DNA from 3 places in the Bifidobacterium sp. N5G01 genome. Region 2 is predicted to be linked to each of the others. Evidence: riboswitches for the same ligand, from Rfam matches in the RefSeq annotation. Region 2 holds a riboswitch; each other region holds the start of a gene.
The links. A riboswitch is a leader RNA that binds a small molecule or an ion and turns the genes downstream of it on or off. The one in region 2 is predicted to bind thiamine pyrophosphate.

Region 1 (10,826 bases), on a different contig from region 2:
ATCACGAGTGATGGAGGCTTTACGCAGTCTGATTTCGCAATGGCTTTCGTCTGCGTCAGTCGGCGAACAAATCGTGCGACGAGCTATTCACCTGCGGTTCCTCAACCTTGATATTCACTTGAGCTGGGCTAAGCAGGAACACACGCGGAGTGACACGTTCGATGGAGCCACGCACGCCGAAAACCACACCCGCGGAAAAGTCCACAATACGATACGCCACGGCCTCGGCAACGCCAGTTAGGTTCAGCACCACCGGAACGCCGTCGCGAATGGCACGTCCGACCAGCTGCGCATCCTCATAGGACTTCGGGTGAATCGTGGTGATACGGCTCACCCTTCCACCTTGGAACGGGTTGGCTTTGGTCTGCTCGCGCGGTGCGGACGTCGCGGCAGGCGTCGAAGCCATCGGGGTCACGGAATGATCGGAATCGAACGAGGTTTCGCCGCTCTCAGCCTCCTCGTTAAAATCCTCGTCACCCTCGGCAACGTCGGTCATGCCCAAATAGGACATCGCGCTTTTCATAAAACCTGCCATGAACGATCCTTTCGCGTCTTCGCGTTGCTTTTAGCGCAGGAAATCCGGAATATCCAAATCGCCGGCGTCGTTCGAAGACACCACTTCATGCTCGGTGGTCTGATCGAATGACGGAACGACGGGTTCCGGAGTGGACGGAACATAAGTGGACAGCGGCTGCACCTTCGGGGCTTCCGGAGTCTGAATGAGCTGAGGCTGCTGCGGAGCCGCCGCCCTCGGAGCAGCAGCTCTCGGAGCCGCGGACAGCGCCGACAGCGGAATCGTATCTTCCGCAGGCTCGGCCTGCTTCTGGGCCTCGGCCTGAGGGGCCTTCTTGGAGTTGGCATCGAAGCCTGCGGCGATGACAGTGACACGCACTTCGTCGCCATAGGCGTCGTCGAGGGAAAGACCCCAAATGATCTGCGCTTCCGGATGGATGGCCTTGCCCACCAGCTGAGTGGCGGCAGCCGCTTCCTGCAGCTTCAGGTCGGACGGACCCGCGATGTTGATCAAAGCGCCATGAGCACCCTCGATGCTTTCTTCCAGCAGCGGAGAGCTGATGGCGATTTCGGCGGCCTGGGTGGCGCGATCCTCGCCCCGGGCGGAACCGATGCCGAACAGTGCGGTGCCTGCGCCACGCAGAATGGCGTTGACGTCGTTGAAGTCGACGTGAATGTAAGAATTGGAGGAAATCAGGTCCGTGATGCCCTGCACACCTGCCAGCAATGCAGTGTCGGCGGTCTTGAACGCGTCGACGATACCAATGGTGCGATCGGAAAGCTCAAGCAGTCGATCGTTCGGAATCACAATCAGTGCATCGACTTCCTTGCGCAGATTCTCAATGCCAAGTGCTGCGGAAGCCGCACGCTGGGGACCTTCAAAGCCGAACGGACGGGTAACCACCGCAATGGTCAACGCACCCTGCTGGTGTGCGGCACGAGCTACGATCGGGCTTGCGCCGGTACCGGTGCCACCACCCTCACCGCAGGTCACGAACACCATATCGGCGCCCTTGAGCGATTCCTCGATATCAGACTGATGATCCTGAGCGGCTTTAGCGCCCTTCTCCGGGTCGGCACCGGCGCCAAGACCACGGCTGGTGGCATCGTTCAAGGAGATCTTGACATCAGCGTCGGAACGCATCAGATCCTTCGCGTCGGTATTGATCGCAATAAATTCAACACTTTGAAGACCCTCGGCAATCATGCGATTGACGGCATTACCGCCAGCTCCACCAACACCGACAACCTTGATATTCGTCTTGTCGTTGAAATTGTCAGTCTGGGCAATCTCGCTCACCATAGTCTCCTGTCACTCGCGTTTACGCACAACTTTATCGCAGACACGCCGTAATACGCGCGCTTTTCGCCGTGTGTAACGACGTTTTTTCACTTTTTATTGCTAACGTGTTCATTTCGCCTCAGATGTACCCTCTTTCGGCGCCCCACACGATTTAACCACATCAGCATGTCATGTTCAATAACTGGCATCCATAGGATCATCGCCGAACAGCGCCTGACGTTCATCATGCGTCGTTTCCCGTGATTCCAACCATCCGTAGGGCAAATGCACTTTCTTTGCGAAGCGCACGCGCCCCCTTGGCTTGTCGACCACTCGTTCGGGGAAACGGGTGTCGGGATCCAGCTTGCCTATTTCGGTTCTGACATCCTCAAGATTTTCACATTCCATGAAAGCGCGACGGGTGGAGCCTCCAACGGGGAATCCCTTGAGATACCACGCGATATGCTTACGCAGATCATGCACGGCCATCTGCTCGTCGCCATCATAAAATTCGGTCAACAGTTCCGCATGGCGTTCAACCACACGGCACACGTCTCCCAATGTAGGGTCGACACGCTTGTCGCAGCCGGCGAACGCGTTCTTGATATCGGCAAACAGCCACGGCCTGCCTTGACAGCCACGGCCGATCGCAACACCAGCGCAACCGGTTTCGGCAACCATGGCAAGCGCATCGTTCGCACCCCAAATGTCACCGTTGCCGAACACTGGAATATCTAGCGCTTCGACCAGTTCACCGATTCTGCTCCAGTCGGAATGCCCACCGTAATATTCGGCGGTGGTACGCGCATGCAGGGTAACGGCCCTGCAACCTTCCTCCTGCGCGATATGCCCGGCTTCAAGGAACGTCTCATGCTCGTGGTCGATGCCGACACGAATCTTCGCCGTAACAGGCACATTGGCCGCATCACAGACCTTGACCACGCGTTGGATAATCTCACGGAACAGATCCGTCTTCCATGGCAACGCCGAACCGCCGCCACGCCTGGTCACTTTGGGTACGGGGCATCCGAAATTCAGATCGACGTGGTCGGCCATGTTTTCGTCGATGACGATTTTCGCAGCCTGTTCCACGATTGCTGGATTCACGCCATACAGTTGCAGCGAGCGAATCTTCTCGCTTGGAGCGAAATGACACAACCGCAATGCTTTGGGATTGCGGGCAACCAACGCGCGCGCGGTGATCATTTCAGCTACGTACAGACCGTCAGGACCGTAGCTTTCGCAAATCACGCGGAACGGCCAGTTGGTCACTCCCGCCATAGGCGAAAGCACCACCGGCGTCTCAACATGCACCGACCCTAAATCAACAGGCTTAATAACCGGAGGAACCGACGGCCTCACCGCGTCGGTACGCGGGTCGAGCACGTCGGATTCCTCGTAAGCAGTCACAATGCTATCTGGCATAAGAACGCTATGGTAACCAGTAACCAGTTTTAGTACAAGCCACCGGCTTCGGCGATCTTGACGGACTCAGGCCAAGCCTCGCCGCCCATCTCGACCGGTACCTGCGGGTAGCGCACATGCTTCTCGCCAATGCGTGCAGACACGTAATCGGCCACCTTGTCGAGTGCGACGCGCTCCTGCTGCATGGTGTCACGTTCACGAATGGTGACGGCCTGATCGTCGAGCGTATCGAAGTCGACGGTGATGCACAGCGGGGTGCCGATTTCGTCTTCGCGACGGTAGCGACGACCGATCGCACCGGCCTCGTCGTAGTCGATCATCCAATCGTGCTGACGCAGGTCGGCTGCCAGATCATGTGCCACGGTCTGCAGTTCCGGCTTCTTGCTCAACGGCAGCACTGCGGCCTTGACCGGAGCCAGGCGCGGATCAAGACGAAGCACGGTACGCTTGTCGACGCCGCCCTTGGTGTTCGGCGCCTCGTCAACGTCGTAGGCATCAACAAGGAAGGCCATGAGAGAGCGGGTCAGGCCTGCGGCCGGCTCGATGACGTACGGCACGTACTTTTCGCCGGTGGCCTGGTTGAAGTAGCTCAGGTCCTCGCCGGAATGCTTGGCATGTGCAGAAAGGTCGAAGTCAGTACGGTTGGCCACACCTTCGAGTTCACCCCAATCGGATCCTTGGAAGCCGAACTTGTATTCAATGTCGACGGTACGCTTCGAATAGTGGGCCAGCTTCTCCTTCGGATGCTCATAGTGGCGCAGGTTCTCCGGTTTCACGCCAAGATCGATGTACCACTGGGTGCGTGCGTCGATCCAGTACTGGTGCCATTCCTCATCGGTACCCGGAGCCACGAAGAATTCCATTTCCATCTGTTCGAACTCGCGGGTACGGAAGATGAAGTTGCCCGGGGTGATTTCATTACGGAAGGACTTGCCCATGTTGGCGATGCCGAACGGCGGCTTGGAACGAGAAGAGGTCATCACGTTCTTGAAGTCCACGAAAATGCCCTGCGCGGTTTCCGGACGCAGGTAGTGCAGCGAATTCTCGTCTTCGACCGGTCCGAGGTGGGTGCGCAGCATCATGTTGAAGTCGCGCGGTTCAGTCCAGTTGCCACGGGTGCCGCAATCCGGGCACACAATATCCTTGAGACCGTTTTCCGGCAGCTTGTCGCCATGCTTTTCGGCATAGGATTCCTCAAGCTTATCCGCACGGTGGCGCTTGTGGCAGTTGAGGCATTCGATCAGCGGATCGTTGAACACGGACACGTGGCCGGAAGCCACCCACACAGCCGGCGGAAGAATAATGGACGTGTCAACGCCCACCACGTCGCCACGGGTGACGACCATGGAACGCCACCATTCGCGCTTGATATTGTCTTTCAGCGCAACGCCGAGCGGACCGTAATCCCACGCGGAACGGGTTCCACCGTAGATTTCACCGGCGGGGAAAACAAAGCCACGACGCTTGGCGAGGGATACGACTTCATCGAGTTTGGATACAGCCACAATGCACCTTCTGGTTTGAACGGTTTGGGGTCTTTACAAGCGCAAAGCCTACCTTCACGCGGTGACAGAACGCCACCCAATTGGGTCGTATCTCGCCTGCGTATGGCAGATTCCACATCTCGACATGAGGCTTCTCGCTTATATATGGTAGGTCAAATAGTCAAACCGGCCATTTTCACACCCCCGATATGGCCTTTCTTCGGAGAGGACTGCCATATATAAGCGAGAAGCCTCCGTACAAACCCCATACACATATTTACATATCCATGGTTTAGCAGAATCTAAACAACAATAACTATGTAATTATCTGCTGTTTAAGCTGGATCATAACCACAGATGTGAATCACCTCGAGCAAGGCATCCACGTCAGTAGTACAGTGTCAGGGCCTTTGTATAGGTTGGATACGTTATGTACATGCAGGGGGGCTTCCGACGAAAGTGGGAGCTGAGATAGGCGAATGCCTGACCCTTTGAACCTGTTGGTTAGGACCAACGTAGGGAGCAGACAATGAGCGATAACTCGTTTTCGGCAACGTTGCGTGAACAGATTGCACAGGCAGTCAACAACGTACGAACGACCACGCCTTTGGCGCAGTCGTTCACCAATTTCGTCACGATGAATCTTGTGGCCAACGCGCAGCTTGCCGCCGGAGGCACTGCCGCCATGAGCTTTCTACCGGACGATGTAATCGACACCGCGGAAATCGCAGGATCGAACTACATCAATGTGGGCACGTTGCTGCCGTTCTTCAAAGATGCGCTGCCGGAAATCGCCTACAAACTACACAAGAACGGCAAGACGTGGGTGCTTGACCCGGTCGCCGCGGGCATCGGAAAAACCCGTACCGCCATTCTCGAATCGTTCCGCACCTATCCGCCGACCATCGTGCGCGGCAATGCGAGCGAGATCATCGCACTCGATGCGATGTGGGGTCTTGCACAAAACGATTCCACCGTTCCCGGCACGCGTCCGGCAGGCGTGGAGGCTGTGGACGAGGTCGATGCAGCTGTTGACGCAGCCAAACGAGTGGCTCGTCATCTTGCCAAACACTCCCCCACCGGTGCTGGTGCGGTGGCCGTTTCCGGAGCGGTCGATCTGGTGACCAACGGCGAGCATGTGTTCCGTCTGCCAGGCGGCAGCGCGATGATGACGAAGATCATCGGCGCCGGCTGCTCACTTGGCGGCGTTACCGCAACATACTTGGCCGTAGCGGAACCGTTGGTAGCTGCGATTTCCGCTTCACTGCTGTACAACAGGGCTTCCGAAATCGCCGAAGCGAAATCTTCAGGCCCGGGGTCCTTCCAAGTAGCGCTGCTTGACGCGCTTTGGAACGTCACAGCCGAGGAAGTCGCCGCCTCCGAAATCATCGTCGACTAGACTTTGCCGAACCCTGCACACTATGCGGCATGTTATGCAGGGTTCGGCAATTGCGTATGCGGAGTATTTCAAAACTTCAGATCACAAGTAAGCAAGAGCAAGTAAGGAGTCATTCATGACCAGCACATTGCCACCGGTATTGAGCATCGCGGGATCGGATTCCTCCGGTGGTGCCGGCATTCAGGCGGATTTGAAAACCATGATCGCCAATGGCGTGTTCGGCATGACCGCCATCGCTGCACTGACCGCGCAGAACACCACAGGCGTGACTATGGTCACGAACACTCCTCCGGAAATGCTCGCCGCGCAAATCGACGCAGTATTTGAAGATATTCCGCCGGTCGCCGTGAAGATTGGCATGGTGTCGAGCGTGGAGCTCATCAACGTGATCGCCGACCGTCTGATTGCGCATGGTGCCACGAATATTGTGCTTGATCCGGTAATGGTGGCAACGTCCGGCGCGAAGCTTATCGAAGATGACGCGATTGCGGCACTGACTTCCAAGCTGTTCCCGCTGGCCACCGTCATCACGCCGAATATGCCGGAAACCCAGGCGCTGTGCGAGCTGGCCGTCGAACAGGGTGCCGACGCGATCGACTACGAGAATGGCGAGAGCATCTCCAGCGAGAACGACATGGTGACTGCAGGCCATATGCTCGCCGGCCATTTCGGCTGCGCGGTGCTCGTCAAGGGCGGTCATGGTACGCAGGATGCCAGTGATGTGCTCGTTGAGCCGAACGGTAAAGTCACTTGGTTCCGCGCGCGTCGTATCAACAATCCGAACACGCATGGCACCGGATGCACGCTGTCTTCGGCGATCGCGTCGCATCTGGCGCTTGGCGAAACATTGCCGGAAGCCGTCGACAGGGCAAAACTGTATCTGACGGGAGCCCTGGAGGCACAGCTTGACCTCGGTCACGGATCCGGACCGATGGATCACGCTTGGAAATGGCGCTGACAGCCAAATTCGCACCATCCAATCCAAGCCATATCAAGTCGATAGGAACGCAACGAAAGGAACGAACATGACCCTTGATCGCAATGCGGAAAAGCAGGAAGTGCCGATCAATCCGGAAACAGGCAAGCCGTATATCAACACGCTTGCCGCAGTCGCCATTTCCCCCGCTGGAGCAAGCCCTGAAAAGTCCACGTACGTGGCGCAGGCGGTCGACGTGATCCGCCAATCCGGATTGCCGAGCGAAACCAACGCCATGTTCACCAACATCGAAGGCGATATCGACGACGTGCTCAAGGTGATTCGTGACGCCACCCTGAAGCTGGCTGGCCAAGGCTATCGCACCGACGTGGTGATCCGTCTCGATATTCGTCCGGGTTTCGAAGGTCAGATTCACGCCAAGCAGGCGCTTGTGGATGAAATCCTGTCGGAATAAATCCGGCAATAGACTGTTATATCGTCGTAAAAAAATCGAAAAGCGCGTCATCTATAAGAAATGGCGCGCTTTTCTTATTGATTCAGGTATAGTGTAGCGATCATGACTACGATGAAGGAAATTGCCGAAGCGGCAGGGGTGTCCATTTCCACCGTTTCCTTGGTACTTAACGGCAGAGATGAGGGACGTGTGAAAGCCCCGTTGGCCGCACTCATACGTGAGAAGGCTGACGAACTCGGCTACACGGTCAATCCTCTGGCGCGCAGCCTACGCACTTGCCGCACACGAATTCTCGGCTTCATCAGCGAGGAAGTCGCCACCACCCCGTATGCAGGCGGCATCATTCTGGGTGCGCAGGATGCGGCAAGCACCTACGGGTATATGATCATCACGGTCAGCACCGATGGCAAGGCAAGCGAAGAGAATGAAATCGCCACATTGAAACGGTATGGCGTGGATGGTTTCTTCTATTCGAAGATGTCGAACCGCATTGCAACCGTGCCCGCATCCCTCGACGATTATCCGGTGGTGATGGTGGATGCCACCGATGCCGACAACCAGATCCCCAGCATCGAGCCAGACGAATTCCAAATCGCTTACGATGCCACAAAACGGCTGATTCAAGCCGATTGCGAGAGGATCGCCTATATCGGATGTTCCGAAAACATGATTGCGCAGGATGGTCGTTTTGCCGGATATCAGGCAGCGTTGCAGGATTCCGGTTTTACCTACGATCCTTCGTTGGTATGCAATGTACTCCATAATGGCCCGGCGTTGCGCGCCGTCGACAAGCTGTTCGACGAACGCAATCCCGACGGTTTCTTCTGCTTCAACGATGCGCGCGCGTGGTATGTGTACGAATGCGCGGCACGCCGTGGACTGACTGTCGGCAAGGATATTTCCATCGTCGGCGTCGACAACCACCGCGTGTTTGCCGAAACGCTGGAACCGCAGTTGACCACAGTGGAGCTGCCCCACTATGAGATGGGTTATTGGGCCGCTTGCAAGCTGATTTCACTGATCGAACGCAAGCCCGTCGACTGCTCATTCTGGCCGAGCACCACCGCTACCCTACCACCGTTGGATTCGCCGATCCCCGCGAAAATTCATTGCGCGCTGATAGAAAAGGAGTCAGTCCGAAGCTGATTTCCTTGATTTGAGATCATGCAAGAAGGTCTTTCGACATGTCTGTTACGACACGCCGAAAGGCCTTCTTTTTTACACCCAGTTTCGACTTAATTTCAAGGCTTCTGAAAAACGTTGGAATTATTGACGTCAATCGATTGACGTCAATCGTTTGATGTATTATTATTTAACCATGTTCATCCACTTGGCATGGCAGCCGGGCGGATGACGGCACAACACAGTATCGGCACACAACCGAGATGCTGCACGGCAGCGGCATAAACAAAGAGAAATAGAGAAACAACAACAACATGGCAAACAACACTCGATCTGCTTGGAAGAATCCTTCCTACCTGCAGAGCTCCTTCGGTATCTTCATGTTCTTCTGCTCGTGGGGCATCTGGTGGTCCTTCTTCTCCCGCTGGCTCACCGACCCGACCCACGGCCTGGGCATGACCTCCGCAGAGCAGGGCCAGATCTACTCCATCAACTCCTTGGCAACCCTGGTCATCATGTTCGCCTACGGCGCCATCCAAGATCAGCTGGGCATCAAACGTAAGCTCGTGATCTTCGTCTCCGCCATCGCAGCGCTCGTCGGCCCGTTCGTACAGTTCGTGTACGCCCCGATGCTGACCGCCGGCGGCACCACCCGTTTCATCGGCGTGCTCATCGGCTCCATCGTGCTCTCCGCAGGCTTCATGGCCGGCTGCTCCCTATTCGAAGCGCTCACCGAACGCTACTCCCGTAAGTTCGGCTTCGAATACGGCCAGTCCCGCGCTTGGGGCTCCTTCGGTTACGCCATCGTGGCACTATGCGCAGGCTTCCTGTTCAACATCAACCCACTGCTGAACTTCTGGGTCGGCTCTATCTGCGGCCTTGGCATGCTGTGCATCTACGCTTTCTGGGTTCCGGCCGAGCAGAAGAAAGAGCTCAGGAAGGAAGCCGATCCGAACGCGGCCCCAACCAATCCATCCTTCAAAGAGATGATCTCCGTTCTGAAGATGCCGACCCTGTGGGTGCTCATCGTCTTCATGCTGTTCACCAACACCTTCTACACCGTATTCGACCAGCAGATGTTCCCGAACTACTACGCTTCCCTCTTCTCTTCCACTGAAGTCGGCAACGCCACCTACGGCACCCTGAACTCCTTCCAGGTGTTCCTCGAGTCCGCCATGATGGGTGTCGTCCCGATCATCATGAAGAAGATCGGCGTGCGTAACTCCCTGCTGCTTGGTGCAACCGTGATGTTCCTGCGTATCGGCCTGTGCGGCGTGTTCCACGATCCGGTCAGTGTCTCCATCGTCAAGCTGTTCCACTCCATCGAGGTTCCGCTGTTCTGCCTGCCGGCATTCCGCTACTTCACCCTGCACTTCGACACCAAGCTGTCGGCAACTCTGTACATGGTGGGCTTCCAGATCGCCTCCCAGATCGGCCAGGTAATCTTCTCCACTCCGATGGGCGCCCTGCATGACGCCATGGGCGACCGTCCGACCTTCTTCACCATCTCCGGCATCGTGCTGGCCGCCCTGATCTACGGCTTCTTCGTGATCAAGAAGGACGACCAGGAAGTCGGCGGTGATCCGTTCTACACCGACAAGCAGCTCAAAGCCCAAGCCGCAGCTGAATCAAACGCCTGAGCGTAACCGCCAAAATCGGCAAAATCACAACTAAATCGTGCTGCTCGAAGCGTTTCCCCTTTTTCCGCTTCGGGCAGCATTCTTAAAACTTTTACTTAAAACTCAATAAGCAACAATTCAACAATCGCAAGATTAAACAATCATCAAGAAAGGCTATTCAACGATGACTGGCTTCACTCCGGACACACCCGTTCTCCACGAAATCAAGAACCACAGCGAAGCCCTGGCACAGGCGGAAGCAGGCGTTGCAGCCATGGCCGCCGAACGCAACAACCGCTGGTACCCGAAGTTCCACATCGCATCCAACGGCGGTTGGATCAACGATCCGAACGGCCTGTGCTTCTATAAGGGACGCTGGCACGTGTTCTACCAGCTGCACCCGTACGGCACCCAGTGGGGTCCGATGCACTGGGGCCACGTCTCATCCACCGACATGCTCAACTGGAAGCGTGAGCCGATCATGTTCGCCCCGACCCTCGAAGAGGAGAAGGACGGCGTATTCTCCGGTTCTGCAGTGATCGGGGACGACGGCGAACTCAAGTTCTACTACACCGGCCACCGTTGGGCCAA
Region 2 (10,826 bases):
GGTTTCTGAACGCGCTCTGCGTATGGCGAGCGATTCTTCATCGGAGGGGGTGGATCTTGGATATTTGTGCTGCTGCGAGTCGAGTTCGCGGGCAAGCAGTTCGGCGGTTTGCGCGGGGGAGATGGCTCCGCCTCGTTCCACGAAGATGGTTTGCGGCGCCAAACAGCTTTGTTGGTCGTAGGTGGCCACGTCCACGGCCATGCGGTGCACGGTCTGCACATGCGTGTCCGCGCGCAATGCTTCGCGGCCAATCAGTGAGAAGCCAATGCGAGCACCATAGCTGAGGAACGGTTTGCCGGCGCCGACACGTGGACGGATGGCTTCGGTGGTGTGCGAAGAACCGTAGGCGATCACGGCGTTCGCTTCGCCGATCGCCATGTCTTCAAGTTCCACAGTGCCGCCGCGCCATGGCACCACGGCCAAAGCGTCAGCAAGATCCGGATCGATTTGCGCCAAGGAGCGCGCGAAGAGCACGGGCATCAGCGGCTCGTCGAACGAGGATTTGCCGATGATCGCGCTTTTCGTCAGCAAACTCATGGTCATGCTCCACACAGGAATGCCGGGAACATTGCTGGAGAACACGTGGAACGTCAGATCCGGTCCGTACAGGCGCGTGTATCCGCCGGACTTGTTCGGACGGTATTCATCCAGCATGCGCGGGCTCGACAGCTCATCGTCGAGAAAACGCAACAGCTCGCGTCTACGGAACATGCGCATGTAACGTTTCAACTCGATGCGCGTCATCGTCGGATCATAGCCGGTAATGGAGGGAATCAACGATTCGGCAAGCAGACGTCCCTCATAATCGGGATCCGTCCACAATGCCACAGCCTTACCGATAACATCCACAATGCGTTCGACGGAATATGCCGACAGTGCCTGCAGCCGATTACGACGTACCGTCCCGCACAAATCACGGATTATCTCCGCAGTGAGCACCGGATATCGTAACGTGACCTCACCATGATCGGTGATGATGTCGCGCGTTTCGAAATCCTGAAACACGAAACCGCGCGGCGCATGGAAAACATCGATGACGCTCATGCGTTCGCCGCCATCACCTCATCGACGGCGATGGAGCAGCCACGTGCCTCCGCACCCTTCGCACGACCATTGAGTTCGTAACCGGAAGCGGTGCGCACGCCAAGATCCTCCGTCAAAATCGCCAGGCAGGAATTCCAATTCGCCAAATCGTAATGCGCGATCACACCCTGCTTGCCGTCGGGAACAGGCATGAGGGTCGCCGGATCGAGAAACACGGAACGAACCCACGACGGCGTGGCCTTCAAATAATTCGACGAGCCATCCGTATAGTACGACAGCAGATTCTGATCGTAAATCTGTGAACTCAACTCCGTCATACCATACATGTTCACACAGTGCGTGCGCGCGACGCCGAACACTTCAGAGAACCTCGCATACAGGTCATCGACCGTCATATCGGTTTTTGTGCTCTTGAATCCACCGGTATCGAACACACGCGAATCCTTCGCCAACGCATAGGTCTTGCCCTGCTTGGCAAGATAGTCAAGCAGATACAGGTATGCGGACGAGGCACCCATCAGCATCACCGGCTCGCCATCGGCCACCGCCTGATTGAGGAATCTCTCCACGCCCGCGAAGTCCAATCCATCCTCATGGAAGAAGAAGCCGCTGCCCTCGCTACCGCACCGCTCCACCGCACGCGTCAGATAACGGGCCAACGAACCATTATGATTCATCTCCCAAGCGGGGGAGAGCACTGCGATGCGTATACGCTCGCGGTCCGGCATGATGAAATGACGGAACGGGCCGATCATCGAAGCGTCCCACACCTCAAGATCAGGATGATAGTTGCGTCCACGCTGGCCAGGATGCGTGGTGCCGCTGGTCATAAACACGGCCTCGCACTCCGTCTCGGGAACCGAAGTGAGCGTCAGCATCTTGAACCCATCCACCGGCATCGGTGGAATATCCATCCAGCTGGACAACGTCTGCGGAGTCACCCTGCGAGACATGCAATACGTGCGATACTGCATGTTATGAGCGTACTGAAAAGCGAAAATCTGTCGTGCGAGTGCGTCGAACGCCTCATCCGGCGCGGTTTCGCATCCGTACTTTTCGATGAACTCAAGCACATCTGCCTTGACCTGCTGCGCTTCAGTGTTTAGCGACATCGATGTCATGATGCAATGTTCCTTTCCTATGTTGAATTTCGGTAACGGTTGGCCATGAATCAAGCTTGTGCCTGATCCCCGTTGTTGCCCACGGCTGTTTTGCGACGATTGATTAGATTCGGCAAATCGATCAGCAACGCTTTGAGAATCACCACGCAGAACGCGCCGACCAGAATCGAATTGGAGAAGAACACGTGAGCGCCGCCCTCAAGACCGCTCAATGCGTTCGGCAACGCGATACCCAACAGCAGTGACAAGCCGATGACTACTTGGGATCGGTCGTCCGGCTCTGCCTTGCGCAGTGTATTGAAGCCCGTACTGATCAGGCTCGCCGCAGCCGGAAGGAAAATGCCGCCGATTACAGGGGAGGGAATCAGCGACAACATCGCGCCGGCTTTCGGCACGAAACCAAGTGCCACAAACACCACACCGGCGATGATCACCGGCACGCGTGTGTGGGACTTGCCCTCATCCGTAACCTTCAGTAAAGCGACATTCTGTGGATATGCGGTAGTGGTGAAGCCACCGATCAGCGAAGAAATAGCGGAACCAGCCGCTTCGCCGGACAAACCATAACGAACCTGGCGATCCTCAAGCTTGACGCCTTGAATCTCGCTGGCCGCCTGATACACGCCAAGCGCTTCCATAATCGCAACCATATATGCGATGAAGAACGGTACAAAAACCGTAGCATCAAAATCAAAACCGCCATATGGCATGATCTGAGGAAGACCGAACCAAGGCTTGGACGCAACCCCGGAAAAATCCGCCATGCCAAACACTATGGAGAGCGAAGTGCCGACAACCAGCGCAATCAAATAGGAAAGCGCCCTGACCATGCCTTTGCCGAACTGGGAAAGCACCACCACCAACACGCAAGTCACCACAGACACGGCCAGCGTCTTCGGATCAGCGAACCCGTCATCGCCGGGAGCGCCGCCAAGAAACTCACTCAATGTGAAACTCGACAGCGAAACGCCCACCAGAAAAATAATCACGCCGGAAACCATCGGCGCAAATAGAAAACGCATCTTCTCAATCACACGAGTCAGACACAACACCAGAAAAATCAGCGAACTAACAAAAATCGACGTGCCAGCCGCAGCCAACGAACCGGCGGTACCAGCGGCAATCATCAACGCGTCAAACGCGGCAGACGGACCTTGCACAATCGGCAGACGCACCAATTTCGTGGACTGAATCAACGTGACCAAACCGGACACGATGAAAATGGCATTCACCATATTCGAAGACAAGGCCAACGGCAACCCAATGGCACCGGCCACAAATACCGGATCAAGCCACACATTAGACACCAACACATGCTGCAAGCCCAGCAAAACGTTCTTTGGAGTGAGCTTCTTCGAATTGGATCCGCTCTGAACGGACGGTTGCGACATGGCAGACATGCCAATTCCCTCTCTTCCTTATGGGGGCGACCAGTCTATGATCGCCGACACAGGGGAACGCATGTGCGCACTGTTCGTGACATTCCTACGCAGGCATTACCCTGATCAGGTATGAGGGTCCAGGCAAAGCCCGTCTCAGCCACATATCGGCTCCCCCTGTGCTATTCGGACAGGCAACCAGCATAACGGCATGCGTCGATACTTGGATGAGTTGGCATGAGAGCCCAGTGCGTTGTGAATTCTCCACATTTCCTCAAGAAAATGTACCTTGACTTTTCTGGGTATTCGTTATATGGACACGGAAATATCCACGACACAAAGGCGCGCTATTCTAAACCGCGCATTAAAGAACCGCAAGACTTTTCTTGCCCAAAAACATTGAAGGTGGTTTCGGTGACTTTCCACACCCCGTTAGATCTCACGATCCATGATTCCCAAGGTATGTACGATCCCGGCGCCGAGCATGACGCCTGCGGCGTGGGTATGGTCACCACCCTCAACAAGCGCCCCGAACGCAAAATCGTCGACGACGCCATTGAAGTGCTCGTCAACCTCAACCACCGTGGCGCGGTCGGCGCCGAAGAAAACACCGGCGACGGCGCGGGCATCCTCATGAGCATGCCCGACGAATTCATGCGCGCCACCGCAGGCGTCGAACTACCCGAAGAAGGCCACTACGCCGCCGGCATCGCGTTCCTCGACCGAGACATCGCCACCTCCGGCCAACAAGAACAGGCCATCGCCAAAATCGTGTGCGAAGAAGGCCTCGAAGTACTCGCATGGCGCGTCGTACCCACCAACCCGGACGGACTCGGACTGCAGGCGCTCGCCAGCATGCCCGCGTTCAAGACGCTGGTCGTGGCCGACCCCGAAGGGCAGCTCACCGGCATCGAACTGGACCGCAAGACGTTCCGCATCCGCAAGCGCGTGGAACACGAGGTGGGCATCTACTTCGCGTCCCTTTCCGCACGCACCATCACCTACAAGGGCATGCTCACCACCATGCAGCTCAAGCCCTTCTTCCTGGACCTTTCTGATGAGCGCATGAAGGCGAAGATCGCCATCGTGCACTCCCGTTTTTCCACCAACACGTTCCCGAGCTGGCCGCTCGCACAGCCGTTTCGCCAGCTGGCTCACAACGGCGAGATCAACACCATCCAGGGTAACCGTAACTGGCTGTCCGCGCGAGAAGGTCGACTGAGCTCCGAACTGCTTGGCGAATTCAAGCCGTTGCTGCCGATCGCGACCCCGGGCTACTCCGACTCCGGCACGTTCGACGAATGCCTCGAACTGCTGCACCTGTCCGGACGTTCCATGCCGCATGCCATCTCCATGATGCTGCCGCCGGCATGGGAGAAGAACGACCAGCTCGATCCCGACGTTAGGGCGTTCTACGAATACAACAACACACTGATCGAACCGTGGGACGGCCCCGCGCACATCATCTTCACCGACGGCACTCAGGTCGGCGCGTTGCTCGACCGCAATGGCTTCCGCCCCGGCCGCTGGCAGCTCACCGACGACGGTTACATCGTGCTCGCCTCCGAAACCGGCGTGCTTCCGGAGAACGCCGAGGAGCACATCGTGTCCAAGGGCCGCTTGGAGCCGGGCAAGATGTTCCTCGTCGACACCGATGAAGGCCGCATCATCCCCGACGAAGAAATCAAGAAGAACCTCGCTGCCCAGCATCCGTACCGCCAGTGGGTCGAAGGCAACACCGTCGAGATGAGCCAGCTGCCCAAGCGCGAGCACGTCAACCACTCCGGCCAGTCCGTGCAGCGCCGTCAGCGTGCCTTCGGCTACACCGAAGAGGACCTGAAGCTGCTGCTCGCCCCGATGGCCAACACCGGTAAGGAACCGCTCGGATCCATGGGCAACGACGCGCCTATGGCCGCGCTCTCTTCCCGCAGCCGCATGCTGTTCGACTACTTCACCCAGAAGTTCGCGCAGGTTACCAACCCGCCGCTCGACTGGGAACGTGAAAAGATCGTGACCTGCCTCGAATCCGCCATCGGTCCCGAGCCGAACCTGCTGGCCGATTCCGAACTGCACGCCAAGAAGATCCTCATTCCGTTGCCGGTGCTCAACTCCGACGAAATGGCGCAGCTCAAGCGCCTCGACCGCGCCAAGATCCTCGGCGGCTACTACAAGCCGTTCGTCGTCAAGGGTCTTTATCAGGTCGCAGGCGGCGGCAAGGCACTGAAGGAACGTCTTGAGGAAATCTTCCAGGAAGTCGATGAGGCCATCGCAAACGGGTCCAACTTCCTTGTGCTCTCCGACCGTGAATCCAACTACACGTGGGGACCGATTCCATCACTGCTGCTCACTTCCGCGGTGCAGCACCACCTGCTGCGCAGACACACGCGTACCCAGATCTCCATGGTCGTGGAGGCCGGCGATGTGCGCGAAATCCACCATGTCGCTCTGCTAATCGCCTACGGCGCGGCAGCAGTCAACCCGTATCTGGCGTTCGAATCCGTCGAAGACCTGTCCCGCAATGGGTATCTCAACGTCGATGCCGAAACCGCAGTGAAGAACCTGACCAACGCGCTGTCCACCGGCGTGCTCAAGATCATGGCCAAGATGGGCGTCTCCACCATCATGAGCTACCGCGGCGCGCAGTTGTTCGAAGCCATCGGCCTGAACAAGGACGTCATCGACAAATACTTCACCGGCACCACCTCCCGCGTCGGCGGCGTCGGACTCGACGAACTGGCCGAAGAGGTTGCCATTCGTCACCGTGTGGCCTACCCGTCGCAGTGGACCGCCCGTCCGCACCGCAACCTGCGCACCGGCGGCGAGTACAAGTGGCGCCGCACCGGCGAGGATCACCTCAATGATCCTGAGGCCATCTTCCTGCTGCAGCAGTCCACCCAGCGCGGCGATTACGACATGTTCAAGAAGTATTCGGCGCACATCAACGACACCTCCAACCGTCTGATGACGCTGCGCGGACTGATGAAGTTCAAGTCCGACCGCAAGCCGATCGACATCAGCGAGGTCGAGCCGGCCAGCGAGATCGTCAAGCGTTTCTCCACCGGAGCCATGAGCTACGGATCCATCTCCCAGGAAGCGCATGAGACCCTCGCCATCGCGATGAACACCATCGGTGCACGTTCTAACTCCGGCGAAGGTGGCGAATCCGAGGATCGTATCAACGATCCGCTGCGCTACAGCAAGATTAAGCAGATCGCATCGGCGCGTTTTGGCGTGACCAGCGATTACCTCGTGCACGCCACTGATTTGCAGATCAAGCTCGCCCAAGGCGCCAAGCCGGGTGAGGGTGGCCACCTTCCGGGAGCCAAGGTCCCGCCGTGGATCGCCAAGGTGCGTCACGCGACCCCGGGCGTAGAGCTCATCTCCCCGCCGCCGCACCACGACATCTATTCCATCGAGGATCTGAAGCAGCTGATCAACGATGCGAAGATGGCGAATCCGAAGGCTCGCGTGCACGTCAAGCTCGTCTCCGAATTCGGCGTCGGCACCATCGCCGCCGGCGTGGCCAAGTGCCATGCCGACGTGGTGCTGATTTCCGGCTACGACGGCGGCACCGGCGCGGCTCCGCTCAACGCCATCAAGCACGCCGGCACCCCATGGGAGATCGGCCTGTCCGAAACCCAGCAGACGCTCGTGCTCAACGGCCTGCGTTCGCGCATCACCGTGCAGTGCGACGGCGAGCTCAAGACCGGACGCGACGTGGTGATCGCAGCCCTGCTTGGCGCCGAGGAATTCGGCTTCGCCACCGCCGCATTGATCGTCGAAGGCTGCGTCATGATGCGCGCCTGCCAGAAGAACACCTGCCCGCAGGGCATCGCCACCCAGGATCCCGAACTGCGCGCACGCTTCAAGGGCAAGCCGGAGCACGTTATCAACTTCTTCATGTTCATTGCCGAGGAAGTGCGCGAACTGCTCGCACAGCTTGGCTTCCGCACCTTGGAGGAGGCTGTCGGCCATGTCGAATGCCTCGATCAGAACGAAGCGATCAAGCGTTGGAAGTCCGACGGCATCGATTTGAGCAACGTGCTGATGCAGCCGGGACCGGTTCCGGGAACCATCCTGCATCAGACCATCGAGCAGAACCACGAGCTCGACAAGGCGCTCGACAACAAGCTCATCGAGCTTGCGCAGCCAGCCCTTGAGAGGAAGGAGCCGGTGCGCATCGAGATGCCAATCCGCAACGTGTACCGTACGCTTGGCACCATGGTCGGCTACGAGATCACCAAGCGCTACGGCGAGGAAGGTCTGCCGGACGACACCATCGACATGACCTTCCACGGTGCGGGCGGCCAGTCCATCGGCGCGTTCATCCCACGCGGCGAAACCATCCGCATATACGGCGAAGTCAACGACTACGCAGGCAAGGGCTTGTCCGGCGGCCGTATGGTCGTGCGTCCGGAAGCGGGCATCACCTTTGATCCGCATGAGAACGTGATTGCAGGCAATGTCACCGGTTTCGGCGCCACCTCTGGCCAGATGTTCGTGGCGGGACGCGCTGGCGAACGCTTTGGCGTACGCAACGGCGGCGCCACCTTCGTGGTGGAAGGCGTCGGTGACCACGGATGCGAATACATGACCGGCGGCACCGTCGTGATTCTCGGTCCCACAGGCCGCAACCTCGGCGCAGGCTTCTCCGGCGGCCACGTGTACGTGCTCGATCTCGATATGAAGCAGGTCAACCCGGCAGCCGCCACCAACGGCGCACTGCTGTTCGAACCGCTCGACAGTGAGTCGGACGAAATCGTGCACGGCCTGGTCAAGCAGCACGCGGAAGAGACCGGCTCCGCATTCGCGGCCGGACTGCTCGCCGACTGGAAGAATGTATCCAAGCGATTCACGCACATCGTGCCGAGGCACTTCCTCGCCATGCAGAAGGCGATGAAGAACGCCGAAGAGAACAATATCGATTTCAATACGCCCGGCGTCTGGGAACAGGTGTACGAGCAGGTTATGGAAGGAGCGCGCTGACATGGGAGATCCACGTGGATTCCTGAAGGTCCGTACCCGTCGCGAACTGGCCGAACGCCCCGTCGAGGAGCGAATCAAGGATTGGTTCGACGTCCACGCCGAATCCGGCCTGCAACCTTGGACCACCGAACAGGCGGCCCGATGCATGGATTGCGGCACGCCGTTCTGCATGAACGGCTGCCCACTGGGCAACATCATTCCAGAATTCAACGATCTGGTCCGCCAGGAGAAGTGGGAGGATGCGTACAACCGCCTGTCCGAGACGAACAACTTCCCTGAGGTCACCGGCCGCATCTGCCCCGCGCTGTGCGAGGCCGCCTGCGTGCTGGGCATCCACCAGCCGCCGACCATGATCAAGAACGACGAATGCACGATCATCGATCAGGCATGGGATCTCGACTATGTCAAGCCGTTGCCTCCGCAGCGTCTGACCGACCAGACCGTCGCAGTGGTCGGCTCCGGCCCATCCGGTCTGGCATGCGCCCAGCAGCTCACCCGCGCCGGCCACACCGTGGTCGTATACGAGCGTGATGACGCCATCGGCGGTCTGATGCGCTACGGCATTCCGAACTTCAAACTCGACAAGCGGCTCATTGACCGCCGTGTGGAACAGATGGAGGCCGAAGGCACTGTGTTCCGCACCGGCGTGGAGATCGGCAAAGACATCTCTTGGGACGATTTGCGCTCCCGCTACGATGCCGTGGTCGTCGCCATCGGTTCCACCGTGCCGCGCGATATGAAGATTCCGGGCCGTGAACTCAAGGGCATCCACTTCGCCATGGAGTTCCTGCCTGATGCAACCCGCCGCGTCTACGGCGTTAAGCCAGTCAATGACATCACCGCCGAAGGCAAGCATGTCGTGATCATCGGCGGCGGCGATACCGGATCCGACTGCTTGGGCACGTCCATTCGCCAAGGCGCCAAAGATGTCACCGTGCTGCAGATCATGCCGCAGGAACCAAGCGAACGCCCGGCCAACCAACCGTGGCCGACTTTCGCACGCCTGTACCAGAAGACCTCCTCCATGGAGGAAGGTTTTGAAACTCAGCGTGCTGAATACGTGTACAGCACGGATTCCGTGAACTTCGTCGGCATCGAAGAGGAACAGGCCAAGGTGAAGGTGGAGCACTCCACCGCCACCGAAGGCTTCGTGGCCGACGAGAACGGACATGTGACCGGTCTCAAGGTCGTGAACGTGGCACCCGGCGAAAACGGCCCATTCACCCGCCAGCCGGGCACCGAACGCGTGATTCCGGCCGATCTGGTGCTCATCTCCGTCGGCTTCCTGCATCCGGACACCACCACGCTCGTGGATCAGCTGCCCGTCGACCTCGACGGACGCGGCAATGTGGCTCGCAACGATAAGTTCGCCACCAGCCAGGATGGCGTATTCGCCTGCGGCGACGCCGGCCGCGGCCAGAGCCTCGTGGTATGGGCCATTTCCGAAGGCCGCTCCTGCGCGGCTGCCGTGGATGAATACCTCACCGGTGCCACTGAACTTCCGGCGCCCATCGTGGCTTCCAAAAGGCCGATGATGCTGCCGCGCTGATTCGACGACGACACCAGGATCCAAGTGGTCTTCATCCGCATCCATCGGCATGCGGATGAAGACCACTTTTCCTATAGGCAACGTTTTCCTTGAATTGATATGACTGAAGCGTGGAAAACAGCCGGCGTACGGGTCCGGCATGCGCTAAAGTGGCATGCAGCAACAAGTAACAAAGGAGTGCACCAATGCCAAATCGCGCCGAACGACGTGCCCAAGCCAAGCAGAACCGCAGGGGAGTGCCCCAACAGTACGACCAGACCAGAGGCCGTGGTCGTTCCGGCATGCTTGACGAATACCAGCTTCAGGAGAAGTCCCGTCGCCTGCAGGACGGCATCGACGGTCCATGGAAACCGACCGGCGGCAGCGTCGTGGAAAACGAAAGCCTGCTGACCACCAATCCGGATTACACAAATCCCAAGATGTTCAAGGCGCCGCATTCCGTGCGCCAGTGGTTCCGCGTGGCCAGCTGGGCGCTGATCGCATTGTCCGCAATCGCATTCCTTGTAGTCATGTGGCTGCCATCGCATCCGATGTGGCTCATCGCAACTGTTTCCACTGTCTTTGCCGTCGGTGTGCTTAGCCTGTTCTTCACGGCGGGTAACCCGAAGCATAATCCGAACCTCGATCAGAATGGTACGGCCGTCTGATGGTAAGGCGATGAACGCAGAGCGGGGCTGCATCCGATGGAAGGATGCAGCCCCGCTTTCGCATGCGAGTCACGAATGACGACACTATTCGTTCCTGGTT
Region 3 (10,826 bases), on a different contig from region 2:
CCCTGTTCGCGGAAACGCTCGCTCATTTCCTGCATGCCGGCGGCAATGGTTTGTGCGTCGGCCACAAGCTTCTCTTGTGATTCGGCATTGCCGAACTTTTTGCGAATATTCTGACTGATGGCCATGGAGCAGAACTTCGGACCGCACATCGAACAGAAATGCGCCATTTTCGCAGGCTCGGCCGGCAAAGTATCATCATGGAACGCGATGGCGGTGTCCGGATCGTAGCTCAGGTTGAACTGGTCAAGCCAACGGAATTCGAAGCGTGCCTTGCTTATGGCATTGTCACGGTCGATGGCATGCGGATGATGCTTGGCGATATCAGCCGCATGGCAGGCGATCTTGTATGCGATCACACCTTGCTTCACATCGTCCTTGTTCGGCAATCCAAGATGTTCCTTCGGCGTCACATAACACAGCATTGCAGTGCCATAGCGGGCGATTTCCACACCGCCGATCGCCGACGTGATGTGGTCGTAGCCGGGAGCGGTGTCAGTGGTGAGCGGTCCAAGCGTATAGAACGGCGCATCCTTGCAGATCGCCTTCTCCATTTCGATGTTCATGCGCACGGTGTCGAACGGAATATGGCCAGGTCCTTCGATCATCACCTGCACGTCGTGTTCCCATGCGCGCTGGGTAAGCTCGCCCAAAGTCATCAGTTCGGCGAACTGTGCCGCATCGTTCGCATCGGCAAGCGATCCCGGACGAAGTCCATCACCCAGTGAGAACGCCACATCGTATTTGGCGAAGATTTCACACAATTCGTCGAAATGCGTATACAGGAAGCTTTCCTGATGATGCTGCAAACACCATTCAGCCATAATCGAACCGCCACGCGAAACGATGCCCGTCATGCGGTTCGCCGTCAATGGCACGAAACGCAGCAGCACACCGGCATGAATCGTCATATAGTCCACACCCTGCTCGCACTGCTCGATCACCGTGTCGCGGAACAGTTCCCAGCTGAGCTTGGAAGCGTCATCCTCCACCTTTTCGAGTGCCTGATACATTGGCACGGTGCCGATCGGCACGGGGGAGTTGCGTAGAATCCATTCGCGCGTAGTGTGAATGTCGTTGCCGGTAGACAGATCCATTACGGTGTCAGCACCCCACTTGGTGGCCCACGTGAGCTTCTCCACCTCCTCGTCAATAGACGAAGTGACCGCCGAATTGCCCATATTGGCGTTGAGCTTGGTAAGGAACTTCGAGCCGATGATCATGGGCTCAGCCTCAGGATGGTTGATATTGCAAGGCATGACGGCACGTCCTGCGGCCAGTTCGCTGCGCACCAGTTCCACGCTGCAATGCTCGCGTTCCGCTACATAGCGCATTTCCGGCGTGATGATGTTGTGGCGCGCGTACCACATTTGCGTCACCGGATGATCCTTGGCCTTCATCGGCTTATGCTGGCGGCCGCGCCATTCCTTGGAAGCCTTGCCACGCTTGATGGCGCGTTTGCCGTCATCTTCCAGATTGCGTCGACGTCCCTCGTATTCTTCGACGTCACCGCGGTCAAGAATCCAATCCAAACGCAGGGGAGCGAGTCCCTCTTTCGGATCGCATTTCGGTCCTTCGGTGTTGTAGTCCTTGAATGGCGCGTTCGGTCCGACGCCAGGAGTGTCAGACAGTTTGATTTCGGTGTATGGCACTTCCAGATCGTAGGAGCCGAATTCGTTTTCGAAATGTACCGGCGTGGTTTTGCGGATATGCGCTTTGTCGCGCTGTTTGGAATCGCGTGCGGCAATGTCGACGCGCTGCTGCTTGGCGAGCTTGGATGCGGCCTTGGCTTCCTTCGCATTGGTGAACTTCTTTTCACCGGATGCGCCGTCGGCTGCGTTGCTAGGGCTGATTTCCGCTGTGTTCTGGGCTTTCATGCGCGGTGCGTATCCGTGCTTCGTGTCGCCACGTACGGCTTTCCAACGCGTTACCATATCGCGGGTTGTGGCTTCCGGATCATCGGCTCCTGCAATCGCGGACACCACGAACCAGCCTGCCGCCTTTGAACGCGCCAGCATTTCCATATCACCTGCGGTCACGCCACCGCCTACCACTACCGGAAAACCACTGGCTGAACAAATGGTGTTGATCTGCTCTTTGTCAAGCGTGCGACCGGAACCGTCATTGCCGCCTACGGACGCTTCCGGCTTGGTGACGGAAACATGCAGCGGCGCCGCACCGATATAGTCGATGCAGCCATTGGGCAATTCGTTGATGAGTCTGACCAGGCTTTCTGTCTCCGCCGACAATCCCACGATGGCGTCTTCGCCGAGCAGCGTGCGGGCTTCACGCGGTTCCATATCGGTCTGTCCGATGTGCACGCCGTCAACCTTGATGCCTTTGCTGCGGGCCTGCCAGACCACATCCACGCGGTCGTCGATCACGAATGCCACGGAATCTGACTTGTTGTTGTCTTCGATGATTTGCGCGATATCACGCGCCATGTCGGTAAGGTCCTTCGCGTCGGCGTCTTTGGCGCGCAGTTGGATAAAGCTTGCGCCCCCGCGCAATGCGTCATCGATGACGTCGGTGATCGGTCGACCTTTGCAATCCTGTGGGCCTACCACAAAATAGGCGCTCAGGTCGAAGCTGTCTCGCATCGACGCATACGGATAATTGTTCATGATTCCCCCTTGATTATGCTGTTTTGGGTTGGGAAAATTTGATTCCGTCAGTAAATGGATACGCTGACATGCCTCGTATTCTTGGATACACGGGATAGAAAGCGAAATTACGCTTGATGATTTCGCGATGCAGGTTGTTTTGCCGACGCGTCTGTTGCGTTGACTTTTACGGATGCCGATTGACGCTGGAAATGCGTGTGCACGATGACGCTCATTCTTCGCTCCCTACGATGGTGTTAACCAACAGGTTCAAAGGGTCAGGCATTCGCCTATCTCAGCTCCGTTGAGGAGCCCCCCTGCTTTAGGTGTTGGCTATGAACCTACGCCCTGCACTGGACGTAGCCTTTCGCCGAAGCCCATAGGTGAGTCAGACCCGTCGTCACTTTCGCATGCATAGTCTTCATCCGTATCACGCCCCACCGCGCATCTCATGGCAAAACTCTCCTTGCAGGCTAAGCTATACCTCAGTTCAATGCATTGCGTATGAAAGAGGTTGACTACATGTTGGAGACGGAACGGCTGACATTGAGGGCTTGGACTGAAACAGATGCGGAAAGCTTGTACGTCTATGCGAAAGATCCGGATATCGGACCTATCGCGGGCTGGCCCGCACACCGATCGAAAGAAGAAAGTCTCAATACGATTCGTCATGTGCTCAATGGCAAGGAATGCTGCGCGATTTGCGAGCGCGGCAGCAATAACCCCATTGGCTCGATTGAGTTAAAGCTTAATGGTCATACGGATATGACGGATCGTGATGATGAGTGTGAGTTGGGTTACTGGTTGGGCAAGCCTTTCTGGGGAAGGGGTTATATGCCGGAGGCAGCTAGGGAGATTATCCGTCATGGTTTTGTTGATCTTGGTATGAGTGCGATTTGGTGCGGTTATTATGATGGCAATCTGAAGTCGAAGCGGGTGCAGGAAAAGGTTGGTTTTGTCTATCATCACACGTGCGATGAGGTGTCGGTGCCTCTTATGCATGAGGTGCGTGTCGAGCATGTGAATATCCTTACCAAATCACGTTGGCAAATTTTGGCTGCCCGCTGATCGTGTCGGAAGCCAAGGCTGCAACAGGTTAACTGGCGATGTTTTGATGTGGTGATTGGGAGTTCAATGGCACTTACGGTCACACCGCCGAACATGCGAAATATTTCGCTAGCCGCAGACGATGATTGTGCAGAGGATTGCGAAAGGCATGCGGAATCACGGCATGAGTTGCGTTGAGTTCGTATATAATCGCAACGAGTGTGAATGACTGCAAGGAGGCTGCCATGACTGTGCCGCAACGAGTGCTTGACACTATGAATTCCGGATTGATCTATGCCTGCGATGACGAAGAGATGATCAAAGCGCAGCAGGAACAGATGGAACTACTGTACGACTTTAACGCGACCCGCCCCAGTCAAATGACGCAACGTATCGAAATTGCACGCCAACTGCTTGGCGAATTCGGCGAGGACGCCTATATCGAACCGCCGTTGCATGCCAATTGGGGATGCAACACGTATTTTGGTGCATATGCTTACGCCAATTTCAACCTCACGTTGGTTGATGATGGTGAAGTGCATATCGGCGAACATACCATGATCGGCCCGAACTGCACTATCGTTACCACCGGCCATCCGATTCGTCCTGACCTGCGCGAGAAGATCACACAGTATTCTCTGCCGGTCACCATCGGCCGCAATGTGTGGTTGGGCGCCAACGTTACCGTACTTCCTGGCGTCACTATTGGCGATAATTCGGTGATTGGTGCATGTTCGCTGGTTACCAAAGACATTCCCGCCAACGTGGTCGCATTCGGCCAGCCGTGCAAGGTGTATCGCGAAATCGGCGAACATGATGACGTCTACTATTGGCGTGACCGCATGATTAACCCGCCCTACGATCAGCGGCATTCGGTTGCATAGACATCATCGTCCTCCTTCATGAACTTATGATTCGTCAACCGTGGTAAACGCGCGGGCGTGAATATGTATGTCCGGAGCATATATTTAGATAATTGTCTAAATAAGAAAATATCTAAATATTCAGTATCGTAAAGGAGGAATGCATGGCAGGAGAGGGGTTCAAAGCGCTCTCCGATCCCACGCGACGGCGCATTTTGGAATTGCTGCGCGAACGTGACATGACGGCCGGTGAGCTCGCGGAACAATTCAACATGAGCAAACCATCGATCAGCCACCATCTGACCACGCTGAAAACCGCGGAACTGGTAACCGACGAACGGCACGGGCAAAACATCATCTACAGTCTCAACACCACGGTGATGCAGGATCTGATCGGATGGTTCATGGGGTTCATGGACGGCAATGAAAACAATAAGCAAACGGACGGTCAATAAAGGAGAATCTTATGTGCGGGAACAATCTGGATGATTCCAAAAAAGCTTTCGATAACAACATCAACAATGCTGAAAGCGTGAATAAGAATGATTCGAGGGAGAAGATCGCTCCAATCAGCCGCAACGTGTGCATTGCACTTGTTGTGCTGTGCTTGGTCAATGTTGCCGCACATCTTGCTTGCTACAGTCGACTTCCCGAAAACGTGCCGATTCATTGGGGTGCCGACGGTTCGGTCAATGGCTACGGTCCGAGAGCCATAACGTTGATTCTTGATATATTGCCGTTACTGTGCTTGGGACTTTTCCTCATCATCCCGAAGATGGATCCCAAGGGAGAAAGCTACATGAAGGCCAGCGGACTGTATCGTGGATTCGTCATCGCGTTCACGCTCATCATGTGCGGCATCACATGGTTCACCGAAGCCACCGCATTCGGCGTGATCCCAGCTACCGGTGGTCCTGTTGGGCTTATCGTTTGCGTGGTGCTGGGAGCGTTGTTCGTCGGCGTGGGAAATTACCTTCCGCGCATGCGCCAGAATTACACCTTCGGCGTCAGAACGCCTTGGGCTTTGGCTGATGAAACCAATTGGAAACGCACGCAGCGTGTAGGTGGCATCTCTTTCATGGTGTTGGGAGTGTTATTGGTCGTAGCGGGCGTCGTCAGCTCTGTCGTGCCTGTGAGCGACGTGCTCATGGCCGCAATTATTGCGACGATAGCGGTTGGCGCAGCGCTCGTTCCTTCTGCGTACAGCTATCTGCTGTTCCGCCGTAGCCGGAATTCGCAGTAACGCCAAAGCAATACTGAGACGCTCTTCGGAACTCCTCCGGGGTGCGCCCCCGAGCTTTTCCCGACGCCGTCTGATGTTCCAGTGCGCGATGTACGCGTCGGACTCGCCGCCGTAATGCTTCCTGCAACCGTCACACATAATGAAACCGCACCTTCGGTCATCGAATCTGAATTTCTTCAGTCCAACAATCGGGGTGCGGTTCACATGTGTGCGGCCCGGCCTTTTTGCTAATTCAGATGTTCGTTTTGAAACAGTCAGAAATTCATGCCCAAGGATTTCAGATCACGACGCGCCTGATCGGCATCGACGAACTGGAATGCATGCATGCCCACAGCCTGCGCTCCAGTGACATTCTTCGCGGTGTCGTCGAAGAACACGCTGGATTCCGGCTTAAGATTGAAACGGTTCAGCGCCAGTTCGTAGATGTCGGCATTCGGCTTGTGCATCTTTTCCGCGCCAGACACGATCGTGCCCTGCAGCAGCTCGCCCAGCTGGGGGAAACGCTCGAAGGCGAAATGGAACGTCTCATGCGACCAATTCGTCAACCCCCACACTCCGTAGCCTGCAGCCTTTAAATCACGCAGCAGCTGTTCCATATTCGGAATCATGCGGGGGAGCGCATCGTCGTAGCGTTCGATGTAATCGCGGAAGATCTCGGCGATCTCCTCACCCTGCTCGCGTACCACGTCGGGATAAATGTCTTCGAAATCTTCGCCATGGTCCATGCGATCCTCATAATCGTAAAAACCGCACGGATCATTATCCGCGCAAATACGGTCCACAACTACCTGAGGGTACCTGCCTTCAAGGCATGCGCGCGTCTGCCAGTCAATGAGCACGCCGCAAAAATCAAAGACCACATCGGTGACGTTGGCACTGGGGGAGGTCATGAAAATCCTTCCTGCAAAAATATGGATCGGCAACGTCAGTGTAGCGCAAAGTCACCGACGTTGGGGCTGGTGTTCAGTAAATTTGTTACACAATTAAAGTAATTGTAAAAATGCAGGCTGAATACCACAGATAATATCGCTGGCGATGATCGGATGGCCGATTTCTCCGAAATGCTGTTTTTTGGAATGACCATAGATTTGCGGACGATGCCATCCACGCTGTTCGGATTGCGATGCGATCGCTCCCGCAAGACCATGCACGTAGGCACCGGCAGCCACGACTTCGGGAACCAATGCCGGATCCTCGGCAAGCATGTCGTCCTGCTGTGCGAGCAGGGCTCCCAACATGCCGGCGAGCACGTCACCCGATCCTGCGGTAGACATCCATGCCGGTGCACGACCGGAAAGAATCACACGCTCATTGCTTTTGCCATCCGTGCCTACCACCATGGTCACCGCGCCCTTCAGCAATACGGTCGCGCCGGTCAGCTCATGGAGTTTACGGGCGCAGGCAAGCGGCTGTGCCCGTACCTTGTCGACACCGACTTCGTTTTCGTCCAGCCGGGTCAGCATGCGGGCCAGCTCTCCGACGTGCGGGGTGACGACCACCTGAGCCGGCACCTTGTTCGGTAGCAGGTCCAATGCTCCGGCATCCACCACGATTGGCGGCATATCCAATGCGTTTGCATGCTTGGCGTCGTCACCGTCTTCGGAGTCGACCTCTTGAGGCAACGCATAGTGCTTCAGCAGCGCGGCTATGGTTTCGCGCTGGATGTCGGCATCGGCGGCTTCGTCATCACCTGTGGGAACGCCGGAGCCAACCACCCATGATTGTACGCGTCCCTTGCCGATCACAGCTTCAGGCAACGAGGAAAGAACCATATCTTGCGTGCGCTGTGGGCCAAGATAACGTACCATGCCCGTATTGGTGCGCGCCGCGGCAGTGGAAGACAACACGGCCGCACCTGGGTAACGTGCGGAACCTGTCACCAATCCGACTACTCCACGTGAATATTTGCCGTCCGAAAGCTGCGGCAGACGGATTGAATCCGTTACGAAATCACCGTCCGTCATTTCGGTTGCGGGAACGCAATCATCAATATCGAAACCGAAATCGACCAAGGTGAGCCGTCCGCATGCGTATGAGGCGGGCGGCACCATCGCGCACGGCTTCATCGCACCGAACGTTACTGTCGCATCGGCTGGGATATATGGTCCCGGCAGCGAACCGTCATTCACACCAACGCCGGACGGCGTGTCGATCGCCACAACAAGCGGTAGGTCGGAGGAGGGTTCATTGTTCGGCAGGGCGGGCTTGTCGGGAAGTTCGCCGTCGAATCCCAAGGAGGATGCGATGGTGCCTGCGATGCCACGCAATGCGCCGCTTACGCCGATGCCGGCCATCGCGTCGATGATTACATGGGATCCTTGGGCGTATTCGACGGCGGCCTGCAGTCGTTCTCCGGCTTCGCCCGCGGAAAAACCCGTGGCGCATCCGGGTATTTCCGCGGCTGGGTCGAGTGCGAGAACGCGGCCTCCGGCGTGCACAAACGCGCTGAAAGCCTCCTCGTGCAGGGAGCGACCCACGGCGATCGCAGTGACGTGCGCGCCTTCGTTTGCCAATTCCGCGCCGGCATACAGGCCGTCTCCGCCATTGTCTCCCGCGCCTACCAGCAGGGTCACGCGAGCATCCTCGACGGCGAGATCCTCGTCGTCGAGCAGTGTCATGGTCACGTGGGCCGCCGCCGAAGCGGCCATGCGCATCAGAGGCACGCCGTCGTCAAGCAGCGGACGTTCCAGCTCGCGCACGGTATCGGAGTCGTAAGCGCTGTACAGTAGTGTCTGCAAACGGTCGGCGTCATCGGCGATGTCCATAACGTTCCCTTCCTCGTCGTTTATGAGCAACAATCCCTACTGTAGTCGTAATATTGGGAGTCAAGGGTTTTTCGGCGTGGAATGGAGGCTGATATGGCATATATCGAAATGCAGCACAGTTACAAGCGTTACCAAATGGGTTCCACCACCATTACCGCGAATGACGATGTGAACTTCGGCATTGAGAAAGGCGAATTGGCCATTATTCTGGGCGCTTCGGGCGCAGGCAAGTCGACGGTGCTGAACATTCTAGGCGGCATGGACACAAATTCCGAGGGCAGAGTGGTCATCGACGGGCGTGACATTTCCAACTACTCTCCGAAACAGTTGACGGCTTACCGCAGAACGGACATTGGCTTCGTGTTCCAGTTCTACAATCTCGTGGCGAATTTGACCGCGAAGGAAAACGTCGAACTTGCTTCGCAGATTGTTTCCGACGCGCAGGATGCCGTCAAAGTGTTGGAAGATGTTGGTCTTGGCGATCGTGTCGACAATTTTCCCGCGCAGCTTTCCGGCGGCGAACAGCAGCGCGTGGCCATCGCCCGTGCCGTTGCGAAGAATCCGAAGATTCTGCTGTGCGACGAGCCGACTGGCGCGTTGGATTACAACACCGGCAAGCAGGTGCTGCAGATCCTGCAGGATATGAGCCGTAAGAAAGGCGCAACCGTGGTGATCGTGACCCATAATTCAGCAATCGCGCCAATCGCGGATCGTGTGATCCACATGCATGATGGCAAGGTCACCGCCGTCGACGTCAACGAGCATCCGATGGACATAGCGGAACTCGAGTGGTGATGTCGCGACACGCGGTGCGACACTCGATTTGCGAAGACGTGCGAAGCGTGTAATATATGTGACTTGTGCACGGAAGCAATTCCGTACGGGAAGCACATTCCTGCGTAGCTCAGTTGGCAGAGCATCCGACTGTTAATCGGACGGTCACTGGTTCAAGCCCAGTCGCAGGAGCGCAGTTTTAGGAGTTTTCCTGATTTTTTTCAGGAGAAGACTTAAAACGGGAAAAATATTCCTGCGTAGCTCAGTTGGCAGAGCATCCGACTGTTAATCGGACGGTCACTGGTTCAAGCCCAGTCGCAGGAGCCACATGAAAGCCCTTGGAAATCAAGGGCTTTTTTGTTACTCCAACGAATCAAGCACGTCGTCAATCAGCGTGCGCTCGTGCGATCCATCGGCTTTGAGTCGAGGGAAGCGTCGTAAGGCATTGGCGGGACTCGCGCCGGCCGCACGCGCCACATTCGATTTCGATTCGCCATGGGCCAAAGCCGTTTCCGCAAGACGATCCACCAGCGAGTCCGACACCTTGCGAATCTGCTCGGCAACCCACAACTGCGCCAGTTCGGGGGAGAGCGCGTAATCGTCCTGCAATTCGCTTGATGCCTCCTGCACGGCCGCCCACAGCACCATAAAAGGCTTCTGATAGTAGGTGATCCGATCGTAGTCGGACTCGCTTTCCAGCTGCTGCAACGCTTTGCGCTGTGACGTGTTATCGCTCATGCGTTCCATCGTATGCCGCGACACGCCCCGAAGCCTGTGGATAACCCATCCTCCGACCACAGGGCCGTTTCAGCTGGACAATCCAATCACCATACTGTCATGCTGGCAATTCACCGCAGCACAGCGCAACAAAGCAATAAAGCGGCACAGCAACGTAGCAACGCGAAGGAGCCATCATGAACGAACATGAATATCGTCGACGAATTCAACGGAACAGAATCGTCCAAGAGGAAAAGAAACGCATTCGCCAGCAGTTGCGCCAAATCATGGTCGTATGCGCGCTGGCGTGCGTCATGCTGCTCTTGTGCTGCCTATGGTCGGCTGAACCGACATATGCGAAGACGAATTCTGGTAGCGCGTCCGGATCCTGCGTAGCCCTGATGCGATGGCCGTTGAACGGCGCGCAGATAGTTGGCAAGTATGACGCGCCGAAACAACAGTGGCTTCCAGGACATCGGGGCCTTGACCTGCGCGCAGACCCTCAGGAAGCCATTATCGCGCCAGCGGACGGCGTGATCGCCTTCAGTGGCAGCGTGGGAGGCAAAGCCGTGGTCACCATACGGCATGGAGGCAGCCTTTCCGGACTGACCTCGACGTTCGAACCAGCCAAGGCGGAACGCGATGTCGGCGCACATGTTGCGAAAGGGGAGCGTTTCGCGCATGTGGAGGGCGAATCTGACCATTGTAACGATCATTGCCTGCATTGGGGAATCAAATCGGAAGGACGGCAATACACCGATCCGGAAAGCAAAACCCGGACGGTGCGAATCGGATTGAAAGTCCTATGAAACAGGAG

Region 1: linked by a shared signal. The riboswitch ahead of CE168_RS04885 (hydroxyethylthiazole kinase) and the one ahead of CE168_RS00050 (solute carrier family 23 protein) in region 2 are both predicted to bind thiamine pyrophosphate.
Region 3: linked by a shared signal. The riboswitch ahead of thiC (phosphomethylpyrimidine synthase ThiC) and the one ahead of CE168_RS00050 (solute carrier family 23 protein) in region 2 are both predicted to bind thiamine pyrophosphate.

Annotation. Positions count from the first base shown of each region.
Region 1 covers NZ_NJNP01000002.1:288,189-299,014, forward strand. Annotated here, with positions in the region: gene CE168_RS04865 (cell division protein SepF) at 56-535, opposite strand; gene ftsZ (cell division protein FtsZ) at 566-1,816, opposite strand; gene dusB (tRNA dihydrouridine synthase DusB) at 1,991-3,220, opposite strand; gene CE168_RS04880 (glycine--tRNA ligase) at 3,250-4,725, opposite strand; TPP riboswitch at 5,135-5,243, shown strand; gene CE168_RS04885 (hydroxyethylthiazole kinase) at 5,234-6,103, shown strand; gene thiD (bifunctional hydroxymethylpyrimidine kinase/phosphomethylpyrimidine kinase) at 6,219-7,061, shown strand; gene CE168_RS04895 (thiamine-binding protein) at 7,129-7,494, shown strand; gene CE168_RS04900 (LacI family DNA-binding transcriptional regulator) at 7,597-8,640, shown strand; gene CE168_RS04905 (MFS transporter) at 8,931-10,256, shown strand; gene CE168_RS04910 (glycoside hydrolase family 32 protein) at 10,420-10,826, shown strand, end outside.
Region 2 covers NZ_NJNP01000001.1:7,524-18,349, reverse strand. Annotated here, with positions in the region: gene CE168_RS00060 (acyl-CoA reductase) at 1-1,044, opposite strand, end outside; gene CE168_RS00055 (LuxE/PaaK family acyltransferase) at 1,041-2,165, opposite strand; gene CE168_RS00050 (solute carrier family 23 protein) at 2,216-3,565, opposite strand; TPP riboswitch at 3,631-3,732, opposite strand; gene gltB (glutamate synthase large subunit) at 3,959-8,530, shown strand; gene CE168_RS00040 (glutamate synthase subunit beta) at 8,532-10,079, shown strand; gene CE168_RS00035 (Yip1 family protein) at 10,265-10,726, shown strand.
Region 3 covers NZ_NJNP01000007.1:18,249-29,074, forward strand. Annotated here, with positions in the region: gene thiC (phosphomethylpyrimidine synthase ThiC) at 1-2,624, opposite strand, end outside; TPP riboswitch at 2,827-2,929, opposite strand; gene CE168_RS08760 (GNAT family N-acetyltransferase) at 3,105-3,668, shown strand; gene CE168_RS08765 (sugar O-acetyltransferase) at 3,893-4,531, shown strand; gene CE168_RS08770 (autorepressor SdpR family transcription factor) at 4,675-4,965, shown strand; gene CE168_RS08775 (SdpI family protein) at 4,977-5,753, shown strand; gene CE168_RS08780 (HAD family hydrolase) at 6,008-6,643, opposite strand; gene CE168_RS08785 (bifunctional ADP-dependent NAD(P)H-hydrate dehydratase/NAD(P)H-hydrate epimerase) at 6,737-8,518, opposite strand; gene CE168_RS08790 (ABC transporter ATP-binding protein) at 8,612-9,313, shown strand; tRNA gene CE168_RS08795 (tRNA-Asn) at 9,412-9,484, shown strand; tRNA gene CE168_RS08800 (tRNA-Asn) at 9,544-9,619, shown strand; gene CE168_RS08805 (transcriptional regulator) at 9,653-10,030, opposite strand; gene CE168_RS08810 (M23 family metallopeptidase) at 10,207-10,818, shown strand.